Regions from separate parts of the Massilimicrobiota sp. An80 genome, predicted to be linked through region 1. Evidence: a T-box and tRNA genes for the amino acid it is inferred to sense, from the RefSeq annotation. Region 1 holds a T-box; the other holds one or more tRNA genes.
What was found. A T-box is a leader RNA that pairs with one kind of tRNA and senses whether it is charged. The one in region 1 lies ahead of asnS (asparagine--tRNA ligase), so its partner is inferred to be a tRNA-Asn.
Positions count from the first base shown of each region.

Region 2: it has a tRNA-Asn gene. The T-box ahead of asnS (asparagine--tRNA ligase) is inferred to sense a tRNA for this amino acid. The anticodon was not compared.

Region 1 covers NZ_NFHI01000007.1:33,212-40,937, reverse strand. Annotated here, with positions in the region: gene B5G32_RS03365 (energy-coupled thiamine transporter ThiT) at 1-345, shown strand, start outside; gene B5G32_RS03360 (DUF402 domain-containing protein) at 454-1,017, shown strand; gene tsaE (tRNA (adenosine(37)-N6)-threonylcarbamoyltransferase complex ATPase subunit type 1 TsaE) at 1,025-1,453, shown strand; gene tsaB (tRNA (adenosine(37)-N6)-threonylcarbamoyltransferase complex dimerization subunit type 1 TsaB) at 1,438-2,043, shown strand; gene rimI (ribosomal protein S18-alanine N-acetyltransferase) at 2,034-2,483, shown strand; gene tsaD (tRNA (adenosine(37)-N6)-threonylcarbamoyltransferase complex transferase subunit TsaD) at 2,480-3,490, shown strand; gene B5G32_RS03335 (redox-sensing transcriptional repressor Rex) at 3,490-4,128, shown strand; T-box leader at 4,167-4,379, shown strand; gene asnS (asparagine--tRNA ligase) at 4,416-5,801, shown strand; gene B5G32_RS03325 (metallophosphoesterase family protein) at 5,885-7,366, shown strand; gene B5G32_RS03320 (D-2-hydroxyacid dehydrogenase) at 7,338-7,726, shown strand, end outside.
Region 2 covers NZ_NFHI01000012.1:31,207-38,932, forward strand. Annotated here, with positions in the region: gene B5G32_RS04995 (amino acid ABC transporter ATP-binding protein) at 1-462, shown strand, start outside; gene B5G32_RS05000 (MerR family transcriptional regulator) at 542-1,414, shown strand; gene B5G32_RS05005 (hypothetical protein) at 1,425-1,763, opposite strand; gene B5G32_RS05010 (aminotransferase-like domain-containing protein) at 1,866-3,065, shown strand; gene B5G32_RS05015 (tautomerase family protein) at 3,113-3,454, shown strand; tRNA gene B5G32_RS05020 (tRNA-Asn) at 3,538-3,613, shown strand; tRNA gene B5G32_RS05025 (tRNA-Glu) at 3,621-3,696, shown strand; tRNA gene B5G32_RS05030 (tRNA-Val) at 3,700-3,775, shown strand; tRNA gene B5G32_RS05035 (tRNA-Thr) at 3,785-3,860, shown strand; tRNA gene B5G32_RS05040 (tRNA-Lys) at 3,868-3,943, shown strand; tRNA gene B5G32_RS05045 (tRNA-Leu) at 3,950-4,032, shown strand; tRNA gene B5G32_RS05050 (tRNA-Gly) at 4,038-4,111, shown strand; gene B5G32_RS05055 (hypothetical protein) at 4,252-4,431, shown strand; gene B5G32_RS05065 (ArsR/SmtB family transcription factor) at 5,117-5,464, shown strand; gene B5G32_RS05070 (cation transporter) at 5,482-5,700, shown strand; gene B5G32_RS05075 (heavy metal translocating P-type ATPase) at 5,783-7,657, shown strand.

The DNA.
Region 1 (7,726 bases):
GTATCTATTTTACAGTTTGTCTTAGGTTTAGCAACTTACTATGGACCATGGTCAGTTTTACTTGATTATGTATTACCACTTGCAGTATGTGGATTAACACCTTTGATGAAAACACAAAAAATTGGAAACCTTCCTATTTGCTGGGGTATTGTTTTTGTCATGTTTTTAAAATACTTATCTCATTTTGCTTCAGGCGCTTTCTTGTTTGCAAGTTATGCACCAGAAGGTATGAATCCAATTGTTTATTCATTAGGATATAATATTATCTATGTTGCACCAACACTTATATTATGTATGATTGTTGTTCCATTGTTATATCCTCGTTTAAAAAGAGCGTTTATGTAATCTCTCAGTATTGAGAGATTTTTTTACTATATAGAAAATAGTAAATTTGCTTTAAAAAAGAGTATAACTTGTGTATAATATTTCTGTTATAGAAAGAGGTTATTGATTATGAATAAGACATTTGTTGGTCAAAATATCCTTATTCATTGTTATAAACATGATGGAAGCATTCATCGCTGTTGGGATAAAGGACTTGTTTTAGAAGAAACACCATATCATTTTATTGTGGTGAATAATAGAACGCTTGTTACGGAATCAGATGGACGTAAATGGTATACAAGAGAACCAGCTATTTGTTATTTCCCTAAGCGAAAATGGTATAATGTCATTTGTATGATTCGTAAAACAGGGGTGCATTTTTATTGTAATATTGCATCACCAACATTGTATGATGGAGAAGCTTTAAAATACATTGATTATGATTTAGATTTAAAGGTTTTTCCAGATTATAAATATAAAATATTAGATGAAGAAGAATACCAGCAACATAAAATGATGATGAATTATGGTCAAGAACTAGATGAGATATTATATCAGCAGCTAGATCAGCTGATTGAGATGGCTATGAATATGGCAGGACCTTTTAGACCTGGTTTTGCACAACATTGGTATCATTATTATCAAAGTGGAAATTATAAAAAAAGGAGAGATCATCGTGGATTTTCAAAATGAACAAGATATGATTGATTTTGGAGAAGAACTTGCTAAACACTTATTTCCTAATGCTGTGATTACATTAGAAGGAAATTTAGGTGTTGGTAAAACAACATTTACAAAAGGAATTGGAAAAGGTCTAGGTGTTAAAAAGATTATTAATTCACCAACTTTTACGATTGTGAAGGAATATCAGGGAAGATGGCCTTTATATCATTTTGATGCTTATCGTTTAGAAGGTGAAAATGAAGAATTAGGATTTGAAGAAATGTTTGAAAATGATGGTGTTTGTGTTATTGAATGGCCAATGTATATTCAAGATATATTACCTCAAGAAAGATTAGAAATACATATGACAAAAAATAGTGATCAGACACGTCGAATGACATTTGTACCTTATGGAGAAAAATATCAGCAATTATTGGAGGAGATGAAAATATGTTACAGCTTATAATGGATACATCGAATCAATATTTAATGGTTGCTTTATATGAAGATGATCAATGCTTGTCATCTCTTCAGGAAATGGGGTCTAAACGTCAATCAGAAAATGCAATTCCCTATCTTCAAAAATTATTAGAAAAACATCAAAAGGAATTACTGGATATTGATGAAATGGTCATTACATTAGGACCTGGTTCTTATACGGGAGAAAGAGTTGCTTTAACAATAGCAAAAACATTAAGTGTTATTTCTTCAGTACATATCAAAGCTATTTCTTCTTTAGCAGCTTATGCAGGTTTACAAAAATGTGTATCTGTGATTGATGCACGTAGTCAAAAAGTTTTTGTCTGTGCCTATGAAAATGGACAGGCAGTTATTCCAGAACAAATGATAGATATTCAACAGTTTCCACAATTTATGCAAGATTATAGTGATTTTCAAGTTGTTGGACAAAATGAAGTTGTGGGGTATGAACCTAATACGGTTGATTTGGCTAAAAATTTACATGAATTAGCCAAGCAGACATCAATAGTGCAAAATGTTGATGCTTTAGTACCACGTTATCTTAAAGATGTTGAGGCTAAAAAAATATGCTTATAGAAGCTTTACAGTCAAAAGAAATTGAGACGCTCGTGCAGTTAGAACACACTTTAATGACATCACCTTGGTCAAAAGAAGATTTTGAATACGAATTGTTAGAAAATCCATTTGCACATATTTTTGTTTTAAAAAAAGAAATGGAAATCATTGGATATGTTGATCTTTGGGTGATGTATGAGCAGGCACAAATTGCATCCATTGGGATAAAAAAAGAAGAACAATCTCAAGGTTATGGACAAAAGCTTTTAGAATTTGCTTTATCTTATGCCAGGGATGCAGGTGTAAACACGATGAGTTTAGAAGTACGAAAATCTAATCAAAAAGCGATTGCGCTTTATCAAAAAAATGGATTTGATATTCAATCCATACGTCGAGATTATTATCAGGATAATCATGAAGATGCTTATTTAATGACAAAAGAAATGGAGGGAAAAGCATGAGTCTTATTTTAGCTATTGAATCAAGTTGCGATGAAATGGCAGTGGCGATTTTAAAGGATAAACGTGAACTCTTATGCAATGTTGTCGCATCACAAATTGATACACATCGTATGTTTGGTGGAGTTGTTCCAGAAATTGCCAGTCGTATGCACGTAGAATGTGTATCGACTGTCTTAAAGACAGCCTTAAATGAAGCCCAAATCAATATGCAGGATATAGATGCCATTGCCGTTACCAAAGGGCCTGGACTGGTAGGATCTTTACATGTTGGGATGCAGGCTGCCAAAACATTGGCATTAGCTTATCATAAACCATTAATTGGTGTTCATCATATTGCTGGACATATTTATGCTAATGAACTTGTCGAAGACATTCAATATCCATGTTTGTGTCTGGTTGTCAGTGGTGGGCATAGTGAACTCGTTTATATGAAACATGAATTTTCATTTGAAGTCATTGGTCAGACTTTAGATGATGCGATTGGAGAAGCTTACGATAAGGTTGGACGTGTATTACATTTGCCTTATCCAGGAGGACCAGTTATTGATCATATGGCCAAAGAAGGAAAACATACTTATGCTTTGCCATTACCCATGAATGATGAAAGCTATAATTTTTCTTTTAGTGGTTTAAAATCAGCAGTGATTAATCTTTGTCATAATGCATCACAGCGTGGTGAAGAGATTATTCCTCAAGATTTAGCATGTTCTTTTCAGGAAGTTGCTGTTGATGTTCTGGCTTCTAAAACAATCAAAGCGGCTCAGGATTATCATGTTAAACAGATTATCGTGGCTGGGGGAGTCAGTGCAAATCAGGGATTAAGACAAGCGTTGACAAAGCGTAGTGAGATACCTGTTTTATTTCCACCAATGCGTTATTGCACAGATAATGCAGCTATGATTGCTTCGGCAGCACGTGTGATGTTTGAACATCAGAAATTTTCATCACTTGACTTAATGGTCAAACCGTCATATGATTTAGAAGAGGAAAGTCTTGGTGAATCTTAATGGAAAAAAAACAGCATAAAATTTCAAAAGCAACAATGTCACGTTTTCCCGTTTATTTAAAGGCATTGCGTAATATGCAACATGAAGGGCAAAACAACTTTTTATCAAGTGAATTATCTGAAGCAACAGGAATCTTGGATACAACCATTCGTCGTGATTTTAGTTTTTTGACACACAAAGAAACATTAGGTAAACGTGGTATCGGATATGATACAAAGGAAATTATTAATATTCTTAATAATGTTCTTGGTTTAGGGTTAGATGAATCTATTATTTTGATTGGCGTTGGTAACTTAGGAAGTGCCATCTTAAAATATAATCGCTGGCAATATACAGTTGGAAAAATTGTGTGTGGTTATGATTTGGATCAAAATAAAGTTGGAGAACGCTTTGGTGTTAAACTTTATCATATTGATGATTTAGAAAAAACATTTCCTCAAGGCTGCAAGATTGCGATATTGGCTATTAGTGAAAATGTTCAGGAAACAGTCGATCGTTTAATGGATTTAGGCATTAAAGGAATTGTAGATTTTACGCATACACATTTTACAGTTCATAGTGATGTTGTTGTACAGACAGTCGATGTTGTTGTGGCTATTCAGGAATTGATTTTAAAAATGCATGTCAATGATGAATAAAGTATTGAAATTTTGTGAGAAAGATGTTAATAATAGATGTACAGGTAATGATTTGAGAACGTATTATAGTGAAGTTTGATAGCGACTTTTGGATGGTGTAAGCAAAAGAAACTGTTATAATATGGAACACTCAATGAACCGGATAGGAGAAATGTAAGTAGACTATCCCGCTAAACAGCGTTATGGTAAGAGAGCATATTCATGATGAATATGAATGAGGATGGTACCGCGATATTATAGTCGTTCCTTTTAGGAACGGCTTTTTTTATAAAAAGGAGGAGAGAGTCATGTTTGAATTTATGACAGTCAGAGAATTGTATGAAATGGTTTTATCTGGGGAAGATTTTGAAACTGAAGGTTTAGAATATGTTGAATTAGATGGATGGGTACGTACAAATCGTGATAATGGAAAAGTTGGTTTTATAGCTTTAAACGATGGAACATATTTTAGAAACTGCCAGATTGTATATTTACAGGAAACTTTATCAAATTATGATGATATCAAACATATCAGTACGGGAAGTGCTATTCGTGTTTTAGGAAAATTAAAACTCACACCTGAAGCTAAGCAACCTTTTGAAATTGAAGCAACACAAGTTGTTGTAGAAGGTGCATGTGATGAAGATTTTCCACTTCAAAAGAAAAGACATTCTTTTGAATATATGAGAGAAATTCCTCATCTTCGTCCACGTGCCAATACATTTTACGCTATTTTTAGATTAAGAAGTGTTTTATCAATGGCTATTCATGAATTTTTCCAGTCACAAGGTTTTGTTTATGTGCATACACCAATTATTACAAGTAATGATGGTGAAGGTGCTGGAGAAATGTTTAGAGCAACAACCATTGATAATACTGAATTTGATAAAGATTTCTTTGGTAAAGAAGCATTTTTAACCGTAACAGGACAATTACATGTCGAAGCATTCTGTATGGCTTTTAGAGATGTTTATACATTTGGACCAGCTTTTAGAGCTGAAAATTCAAATACATCACGTCATGCCAGTGAATTCTGGATGATTGAACCAGAAATTGCTTTTGCTGATCTAGAAGATGATATGGATTTAATTGAAGATATGGTGAAATACTGTATTGACTATGTTTTAGAAAATGCACCTGAAGAAATGAAATTCTTTGAACAGATGATTGATAAAGAATGTATTCAAAGAATTACTCATGTCAGAAATAGTGAATTTAAACGTATGACATATACAGAAGCTATTGATATTTTAAAACAGGCCGATGTTAAGTTTGAAAATAAAGTTGAATGGGGTATGGATCTCAATAGTGAACATGAACGCTATATCTGTGAAAACATTGTAGGTGGACCAGTGTTCTTAACAGATTATCCAAAAGAAATTAAAGCTTTCTATATGCGTTTAAATGATGATGGCAAGACTGTTGCAGCATGTGATTTGCTGGTGCCAGGAATTGGGGAATTAGTTGGTGGAAGTCAGCGTGAAGAAAGATATGAAGTTCTAGAAAAAATCATGGATGAAAAACAAATGTCTAAAGAAGGACTTCAATGGTATATGGATTTAAGAAGATTTGGTGGATGTAAACATGCTGGATTTGGACTAGGATTTGACCGTTTCTTAATGTATTTGACAGGTATGCAAAACATTAGAGATGTTGAACCATTCCCAAGAACACCAAGAAACTTAAAATTCTAAAAATATAACGGGATTCCCGTTATATTTTTTCATATTCAATTATTTCAATTTGTAGTATAATAAAATTATGAGGTGAAAAGACAGTGAATGAAATCTTCTTTATCAATACCTTTTTTAATATTATTTATCGTAATGAATCAGCATATATGCGTGATTTATTGATGTCATATGACTATATACAAAGTTTTGTTCAATGGCTTTGCCAACGCCATATTTCGTGTGATGTTTTATCTTCTATCACAAGGGATGATTATGCATTGTTGTCACGTTTTATGAAAGCTGAAGATGTGGATCATATTTTGCATAAGCCTTTTTCTAGTGAAATGGAAACAATGGCTCAAACATATCAGGAAGCGATTCACATTGTTTATGTGCCTGGATTTGATGAATCTTCTTTTCAAATGACATCTTTTCCTGAATACGAGAATATTTATTTCTATGCTATTTCAGAACATTTTCAACGTGATAATTTATCTTTCTTTGATCCTTTTCCAGCCTTTTTCTGTGCTTTAAATCATGCTGATATGTGGCCAGGATGTTTAATTTTTAAAGGACAACAGGCGGTATTTGCGCCGATACATAATCAAAAAGATTTCTTGCAGTTAACATCCTATATTGAAAATCAAGTTTGCTTATTTGATGTTTATAATCAGTATCAGGATGATGCCTATTTCATTCAATTGAGTGATTTGCATCTCGGTAAAGATAAACGTCAAAAGGGGCTGGAGCGTCTTTATGCTTCATTGGATGAACTGATTCCAAGATTACCTTCTTTATGGGCAGTTAATATTTTGATAACAGGTGATTTGATGGAATCTCCTAATCGTAAAAATATGTATTTAGCCAATGATTTTATGAATAGTCTTAAAAAGCGTTATAAGGCGAATGTGACTTTTATTTTAGGAAATCATGATGTGATTGTTCATGGCTTTAATTTTGCTAGAAATCAAAAAAGTAAAGTAATTGCTTATCTGCTTGGTGAAAATGTTAAAGTTTTAGAACAGGAAAAAATCGTTATTATTAAAATGGATACAACAAGTGAAGGAAACTTAGCAAGAGGAAAAGTAGGAAAAAGACAACTTGATGAAATAGATGATGAATTGTCAGCTATTGATCATTTAGAAGAATATACATTATTAGTGATGTTGCATCACCATGTTTATCCCATTAATAAAGCAGAGTTTATTAAAACCAAATGGCATGAAAAAACATTTATCAATCGTATTATAGAAACTTCAAAAGTTTTGGTTGATGCACCATTATTAATTGATTGGCTAAAAAAACGACATATTCATTATGTGTTTCATGGCCATAAGCATTTACCTTTTTTTAAAAAAGAAGATGATTGTTATTATATTGGAGCAGGAAGTGCTACGGGTGGCTTAAAAGAAAGTCGTAGCCGTTATATTTCCTATAATGTGATGAAATATAATATTCATGAACAGAAAATGAAAATCTGTATGATTTTTTATGATGATAAAGCTAAGGCTGAAAGACAAAGAGTAGAAGTTTATTTATTTGAGGGAGGAAATAATCATGAAATTAGTAGATCGCATGAAAGATGAAGAATTAGGAACAGCTATACTGTATAATTTTACAAAAGGGTATGGAAAACCTGTGCCATTAGAATTGTATGATGTTGTTTTACCACTTCTTTATCATGATTTTATAAGAGAACATGTTTTAACATATACGTCATTACAGGAGTGTATCTATCAATGTATACAAAATGAAAAACATTTTAAACAACATCTTTTAGAAAAAATTGAAGATGATAAAACAATGACATCTAAAGCTTTAGGTGTTGCGATGATTCAGCATATTTTAAAATTTGAAATTGTAGATACTGTGATGTGTGGGGTAGCTTTACCAACTGATATTTTAGATTTAAATGAAGCTATCTGGCTTGGAAAACTTTTCCAGGA
Region 2 (7,726 bases), on a different contig from region 1:
TTAACAGTATTAGAAAACTGTATGATTGGACAAATCAAGGTTTTAAAAAGAAATAAAGAAGAAGCAAAACAAATGGCTTTCAAATATTTAGAAAAAGTGGGTATGAGTGCTTTTGCAAATAAAAGCAGTGTACAATTATCAGGTGGGCAAAAACAAAGGGTTGCTATCGCAAGAGCGTTATGTATGAGTCCTGAAGTTTTGCTTTTTGATGAACCAACAAGTGCATTGGATCCAGAAATGGTTGGCGATGTTTTGAATATTATGAAAGAACTCGCTGATGAAGGTTTGACAATGATTGTTGTCACTCATGAAATGGAATTTGCGAAAGATGTATCAACACGTGTTGTTTTCATGGATCAGGGTGTGATTGCAGAAGAAGGGACACCTGAACAAATCTTCGAACATCCTCAAGAAGAACGTACACGAACATTTTTAAAACGTTATTTAAAAGCAAATGGATAAAGTATCAGAAATGATACTTTTTTTGTTGACATTGACCTAAGGGGATAGTTTATGATGAAAATGGGAGATGAAATGAGATATGAAAATACAGGAAGTTTGCAGTCAATGTCATGTGACAAAAAAAGCCATTTATTATTATGAAAAACAACAGTTACTTCATGTTTATAAAAATCAAAATGGATATCGTGAGTTCAGTGACGAAGATGTTCAAAGATTAAACGAAATTATGTTGTATCGTAGCTGGTCTATCTCTATTGCAGATATCCGTTATTTACTAGATTTAGATATTGATAAGAAAAAAGAATATCTTCAACAGATTTATAAACAAAGACAAAAAGAACTTTCTTATCAACAAGAAAGTTTAAAACAGTTATATCATTTTATTGAAAGTGACAATACAGATGACTCTTTTTCATTGGATGATATATGTCAAATCATGTCTGACAATATTCCTCAGCCATTCTTTGATATGTTCTATGAGCATTTTCTACCTTATCTTCATATTCATATTCGTACACAAAAACAACAGAATGCTTATGATCGTATTATTGATTTTTGGGATCATTTTCATATCAAAATTCCATGGACGTATCGCTTTTTGATGTGGATTTCTAAAACAAATCAAAAGCAGCTCAAACAAGTATGGCATGATGTCAATGTATATAAAAATCAATTGATGAATCAAGAAGATGCATATGAATCTATTAAGCAAATGGTTATCAAAAACTATGAGTTACAACAAAAATGGTGGTATCGTATACTGAGTTATCCAAATCGTCAGATGAAGATCAGATTAAGAGATAGTGGGTATTATGATATTTTGATACCAGCCATGTGTGAACTATCAGATGAGTATCATCAATATTATCAACAACTCATGGATTTCAATCAAAGAGTTTGTCAGGAACTTCATCTTTATTATGATTCTAAGTTTCGGTTAATAAAAAAATAAAGCCGAAACTTTATTTTTTTATAAGACCATCTGCAAATGTAAGAGGTAATCCAAAAACAATACCTGTATTTGGATTATCAATGCCACCAACTGATTCATCAACTGTTTTTCTGACTAAATCTACCTGACCATCTTCTACGATAAAAAAGATAGTGCGGCTTTCAGGGCGGGGATTTTCTAAGAACAAACGTAATGATCCTAAAAGATAGCTTTCATCAGAATCATCTATTGTCTTTATCATACCAGTAGATTCAATGATTGTTCCACCACGTACCCCAGCTCTTTTTAAGTTTGCAAGCAAATCATCTAAACAGTCAAGTTTATTTAAAACAACGACAATAACTTGCATTTCTATCACCACCTATATCTATTATATCGCTAGTTGAGATAAATATCTAGTTATTCTCATGAAATTGGTTTATAATAAACAATAAGATAAGGGGGTTTTATGATGGAATATCAATTTGCAAAACGTATGTCAAATGTAAAGGCATCTGCAATTAGAGAAATATTAAAGGCAACATCTGATCCAAAGATGATTAGTTTTGCTGGAGGAAATCCATCAGCAGAAGCATTTCCAGTTGAAGAAATTGAAAAAATATCTGCAGATATATTGACTAATGAGCCTATTAGTGTTTTACAGTATGGAATTACTGAAGGAGATCAGGAATTGATTCAGGCAGCGACACACTTTTTTAATCGTCATGAACAGGTTATGAAAGCTGATGATCAAATGATAATTACTTCTGGATCACAACAGATTATGGAATTTGTGGCTAAAATATTATGTAATGAAGGTGACGTTGTGATTTGTGAAAATCCTAGTTTTTTAGGAGCTTTAAATGCTTTTAAATCATTAGGTGCTGTTTTAAGAGGTATTGAATATAAAAATGGACAATTAGATTTAGAGTCTTTAAAACAGGCTTTACAAATGGAGCCAAAACCAAAATTTATGTATCTGATACCTAATTTTCAAAATCCAACAGGAATGACAATGTCATTGGAAGTCAGAAAAGAAATTTTAAAATTAGCTAAAGACAATGGTGTTCTTATTTTAGAAGATAATCCTTATGGAGATTTAAGATTTGAAGGTGAAGCTATTCCTTCTATAAAATCATTGGATGAAGATGGATTGGTTATTTATGCAGCAAGTCTTTCTAAAATTATTGCGCCTGGAATGCGTGTGGCTTGTTGTATAGCACCAAAAGCGATTATTCAAAAAATGACAGTTGCCAAACAGGCCAGTGATGTTCATTCTAATCTTTGGGCTCAAAAAGTTATGGCACGATATCTTCAAAATTATGATATGGATGCACATATTGAACGTATTCGAATGATTTATAAACAAAAATGTCACTTAATGCTTGATGAAATGAAAAAACATTTTCATCCGGATGTTCAATATACAATACCAACAGGTGGAATGTTTATCTGGGTGACATTGCCTGAAAGTGTTGATATGTTGACATTTGTGAAAAAAGCTTTGGAAAAGAATGTGGCAGTTGTACCAGGAAATGCATTCTTAGATGATGATACGAAAGAATGTCATAGTTTTAGAATGAATTATTCAACACCAACCAATGAAAAGATCAAAGAAGGAGTTAAGATTTTAGGTGAAATAACATATGAAATGTTATCTATTTCGTCATAATTTTTAAAGCTGTTTATATATAATGGATAAATGGGAGGAAAAATAGTATGCCGTATATAACATTTACAACAACAAAAACATTAACATTAAATCAAGAAAAAGCATTAAAAGAAAGTGCTGGTCAATTAATTTCTATTTTACCTAATAAAAAAGAAGAAAACTTAATGATTCATATTGAAGATAATCAAGTCATGTATTTTAGAGGACAGGAAATGGAATGTATGAAAATATCTTGTCAGCTTTTTCATACAACAGATTATCAATATAAAAAAGAGTTTGCTGAAAAACTGTTGAAAGAAGTTGAACGTATTACCAAAATACCTGTGGAACAGCAATATCTTTCTATTGAAGAATTTGAAAATTGGGGTAAAAATGGAGAATATTTATAGAAGTCAAAATGACTTCTATTTTTTTTAAAAAAAGACTTGCATTACATGAAATGATATGATAATATATTTAGGCAATCGAAAATGCTTGAATAGCTCAGTTGGTAGAGCAATCGGCTGTTAACCGATCGGTCGTAGGTTCGAGTCCTACTTCAAGCGCCATTTTTGAGGCCTGTTGGAGAAACGGTTAACTCACATGCCTTTCACGCATGCATTCACGGGTTCGAATCCCGTACAGGTCACCATATGGAGGTTTAGCTCAGTTGGGAGAGCATCTGCCTTACAAGCAGAGGGTCAGCGGTTCGAGCCCGTTAACCTCCACCATTTTTTTATGCCGGCTTAGCTCAATTGGTAGAGCAACTGACTTGTAATCAGTAGGTTGAGGGTTCAAGTCCTTTAGCCGGCACCATGTTTTTGACCCGCTAGCTCAGTAGGTAGAGCATCTGACTTTTAATCAGAGGGTCAGGCGTTCGAGTCGCCTGCGGGTCACCATTTTATGCGGATGTGGTGAAACTGGCAGACACGCTAGACTTAGGATCTAGTGCTTCGGCGTGCAGGTTCAAGTCCTGTCATCCGCACCAGACAAGCGGGTGTAGTTCAATGGTAGAACTTCAGCCTTCCAAGCTGACTACGTGGGTTCGATTCCCATCACCCGCTCCATTTTATTAATAGAGTAAAAAAATGTAGAGTATATCAACTAAATATCTATTTTGGCAAACTCAATAACAGTGGTTCGGCTATAAGCTATGTTGTAATCAACATAGTTTTTTTGTGCCTAAATTCAAAAGGAGGATTGATATATGGATGTTTCAGTAAAAAATTTGAAGTTAAAAAGAAGCGATACTATTGAAATGTTAAAAAAGAATCTGAAAAGGTATATGTTATTAAAACAATTTCCATTAAATTATTTGGATAGACTCCAGTCTTATAGTAGTTCACTTATAAAAGTTTCTGATAATTCGTCTTATCATTCTAATTAAAACAACTTAAGATGTTAAGAGAACTCAAAAATAAAATAGAATGCAAAATATATATTGGAATCTTTTTATAATGGATCTTATTTTGCTTATAATGCTATTAGATAAAAAGATTGTTTGGAAAAGGGCGTAAAAATGATTCACTGATTAGTAGCACATTTATGAAAAGACGTTTCTTATTTTTGAACGATTCATAGTATTCAGCAATAAAGAAGTCAAGATATTAACAAGTCTCTATCTTTGACTTCTTTTATGTTTCATATTTATAGTTTTTTGAAAAATGAGATTCTTTATGAAGAATGGGAAACGAAATGAAGAAATAACATGATTTGTGTTATTGTTTGCTTTCTTTAGGGTAATTGATAATGATGATAAATATGAAAATGATACTAATGAGTTTTAAACCAACTGATAGACCTAATAGAAAACCATGAATAAAAGATGGTAAAGTAACAAAAGAAACAATCCAAGATATGATTTCTCCTATTATTAAACATATGAGCCCGGTTTTTAATTTTTTTAGCATAAAACTTCACTCCATTCTTAATATTTTATCTACTATGATACTAACAGAAAGAGAAGAATCAAATCTATCAAATTTATGTAAAGTTTTTATTGACAAAGAAGAATAATAGTAATATATTTATATATGAAGAAATGTTCATATGTTCATTGAAAGGATGATGTTATGGGATTGAATCAAGAAAATTTAGAAGTTCATGAAGATATTGTCAAGCGAGTTCAAGATAAACAGCCGGATGATGAATATTTATATGAATTAGCTGATTTATTTAAAGTTTTTGGGGATACAACACGTATCAAGATTCTCTATGCATTGTTTGAAAGTGAATTATGTGTAGGAGATATCGCATTAGTTTTAGGAATGAGTCAATCAGCAGTGAGTCATCAGTTGAGAGTTCTCAAAGATAGTAAATTGATTAAATTCAGACGTGAAGGAAAGGTTATTTTTTACTCATTAGATGATGATCATGTTAGAACAATCATGTCTATGGGTATGGAACATGTAGAAGAATAAGAAAGGGGAAAAAGAAGATGAAAAAGACATATAAAGTTGATGTAGATTGTGCAAACTGTGCAGCTAAAATGGAAGAAGCTGTTAAAAAAACAGAAGGTGTGAAAGATGCAACTTTAAGTTTTATGACTTTAAAACTAAAAGTTGAATTTGAAGATGGAGTTAATATTGATGAAGTCATGCAAAAAGCTTATAAGAATTGTAAAGTCGTAGAAGATGACTGTGAAATTTATTTATAGAATAAATTCCCTTAAAAAGGGATATTTATTTAGATGATATATGAATGAGTGAACATATATTAAAATGAATAGGAGTGTTATGATGAATAAAAAACAAAAGAAAGTTCTTTATAGAATTCTGTTATCTTTAGGATTCATGATTGGAATCATGATTTTAACTTCATATGTTTCTGTGAATTTATATGTAGAAGTGGTACTTTATCTAATACCTTATCTGATTATTGGGTATGATATTTTAAGAAAAGCGATAAAAGGTATATTAAAAAGACAGGTTTTTGATGAAAACTTTTTGATGGCTGTTGCGACTGTAGGCGCTATGTGTTTAGGTGAATTCCGTGAAGGTGTCGCTGTCATGCTGTTTTATCAGATTGGCGAATTGTTCCAAAGTGTTGCAGTCGGTAAAAGTCGTCGTAATATTGCCGCATTAATGGATATTCGTCCCGATTATGCTAATATGATGATAGATGGTAAGCTTCAAAAAGTTGATCCAGATGATGTCGAAATAGGTAGTGAAATCATTGTCAATCCTGGTGAAAAAGTGCCTATTGATGGTATTATTGTTGAAGGGAATACAACATTTAATACGAGTGCTTTGACAGGGGAAAGTGTGCCAAGAGATGCACATTGCGGCGATGAAGTCATCAGTGGTTTTATTAATATGACTGGTGAAATTAAAGTGAAAACAACAAAGGAATTTGGTGAATCAACAGTTTCTAAAATTCTTGATTTGGTAGAAAATTCAAGTATGAAAAAGTCACGTTCAGAAAACTTTATTACTAAGTTTGCCAGATACTATACACCAGCAGTTTGTTATAGTGCATTGGCATTAGCGATAATTCCACCTGTTGTTTTGATGTTGATGGGGAAAGATGCCTCATGGGCTGATTGGATTATTCGTGCGTTAACATTCCTCGTTATCAGTTGTCCATGTGCTTTGGTTATTTCTATACCACTCAGTTTCTTTGGTGGCATTGGTTGTGCTTCAACAAAAGGAATTTTGGTGAAGGGTTCAAATTATCTCGAAGCTCTTGCCAGTGCCAAATATATTGTTTTTGACAAAACGGGAACACTGACAAAAGGGGTTTTTGAAGTAACGCATATTGATCCAACTGATAATTATGATCAGCAACAGTTATTGTATTATGCAGCTCATGTGGAAATGGCTTCAAGTCATCCAATCAGTTTAAGTTTACAAAAGGCTTATGGACAATCATTGGATAGAGATGCTGTGCATAATATTGAAGAAATTGCTGGACATGGTATTCGTGGAACTGTTCATGGACATGATGTTTATGCTGGTAATGAAAAACTGATGAATAAGATAGGTGTAGATATTACGGAAAAACATCCTGAAGGAACAGTTGTGTATATGGCCATAGATAATCAATATGCAGGATGTATTGTGATTTCTGATGTGATTAAAGAAACCTCAAAAGCAGCGATTCAGTCTTTAAAATCACAAGGAATCAAAGAAACGATTATGTTAACGGGAGATACAAAACAGACTGCGACAAAGGTTGCTGAAGAGATTGGTATTGATCGTGTTTATAGTGAACTTTTACCAGCTGATAAGGTTGAAAAAGTTGAAGAAATACTACAAAACAAAGGTGAAAAAGAAAAAGTAGCTTTTGTTGGTGATGGTATTAATGATGCGCCAGTTTTATCACGTGTTGATATTGGGATTGCGATGGGCGCTTTAGGTAGTGATGCAGCGATTGAAGCAGCTGATATTGTGTTGATGGATGATGATCCGGCTAAGATTTCATTGGCTATGAAAATTTCATTAAAAACATTAAGAATTGTCAAAGAAAATATTGTGTTTGCTTTAGCTGTTAAATTTATCTGTTTAATTTTAGGAGCATTTGGTATAGCGAATATGTGGCTTGCTATCTTTGCGGATGTTGGTGTGATGGTCATTGCTGTCATTAATGCGACGAGAGCTTTACGAATTCGATAAAAATGGAAGATAACAGAAAGTCCATCTGTTATCTTTTTTTTTAGATTTTGAAGTGATATAATAGTGTCT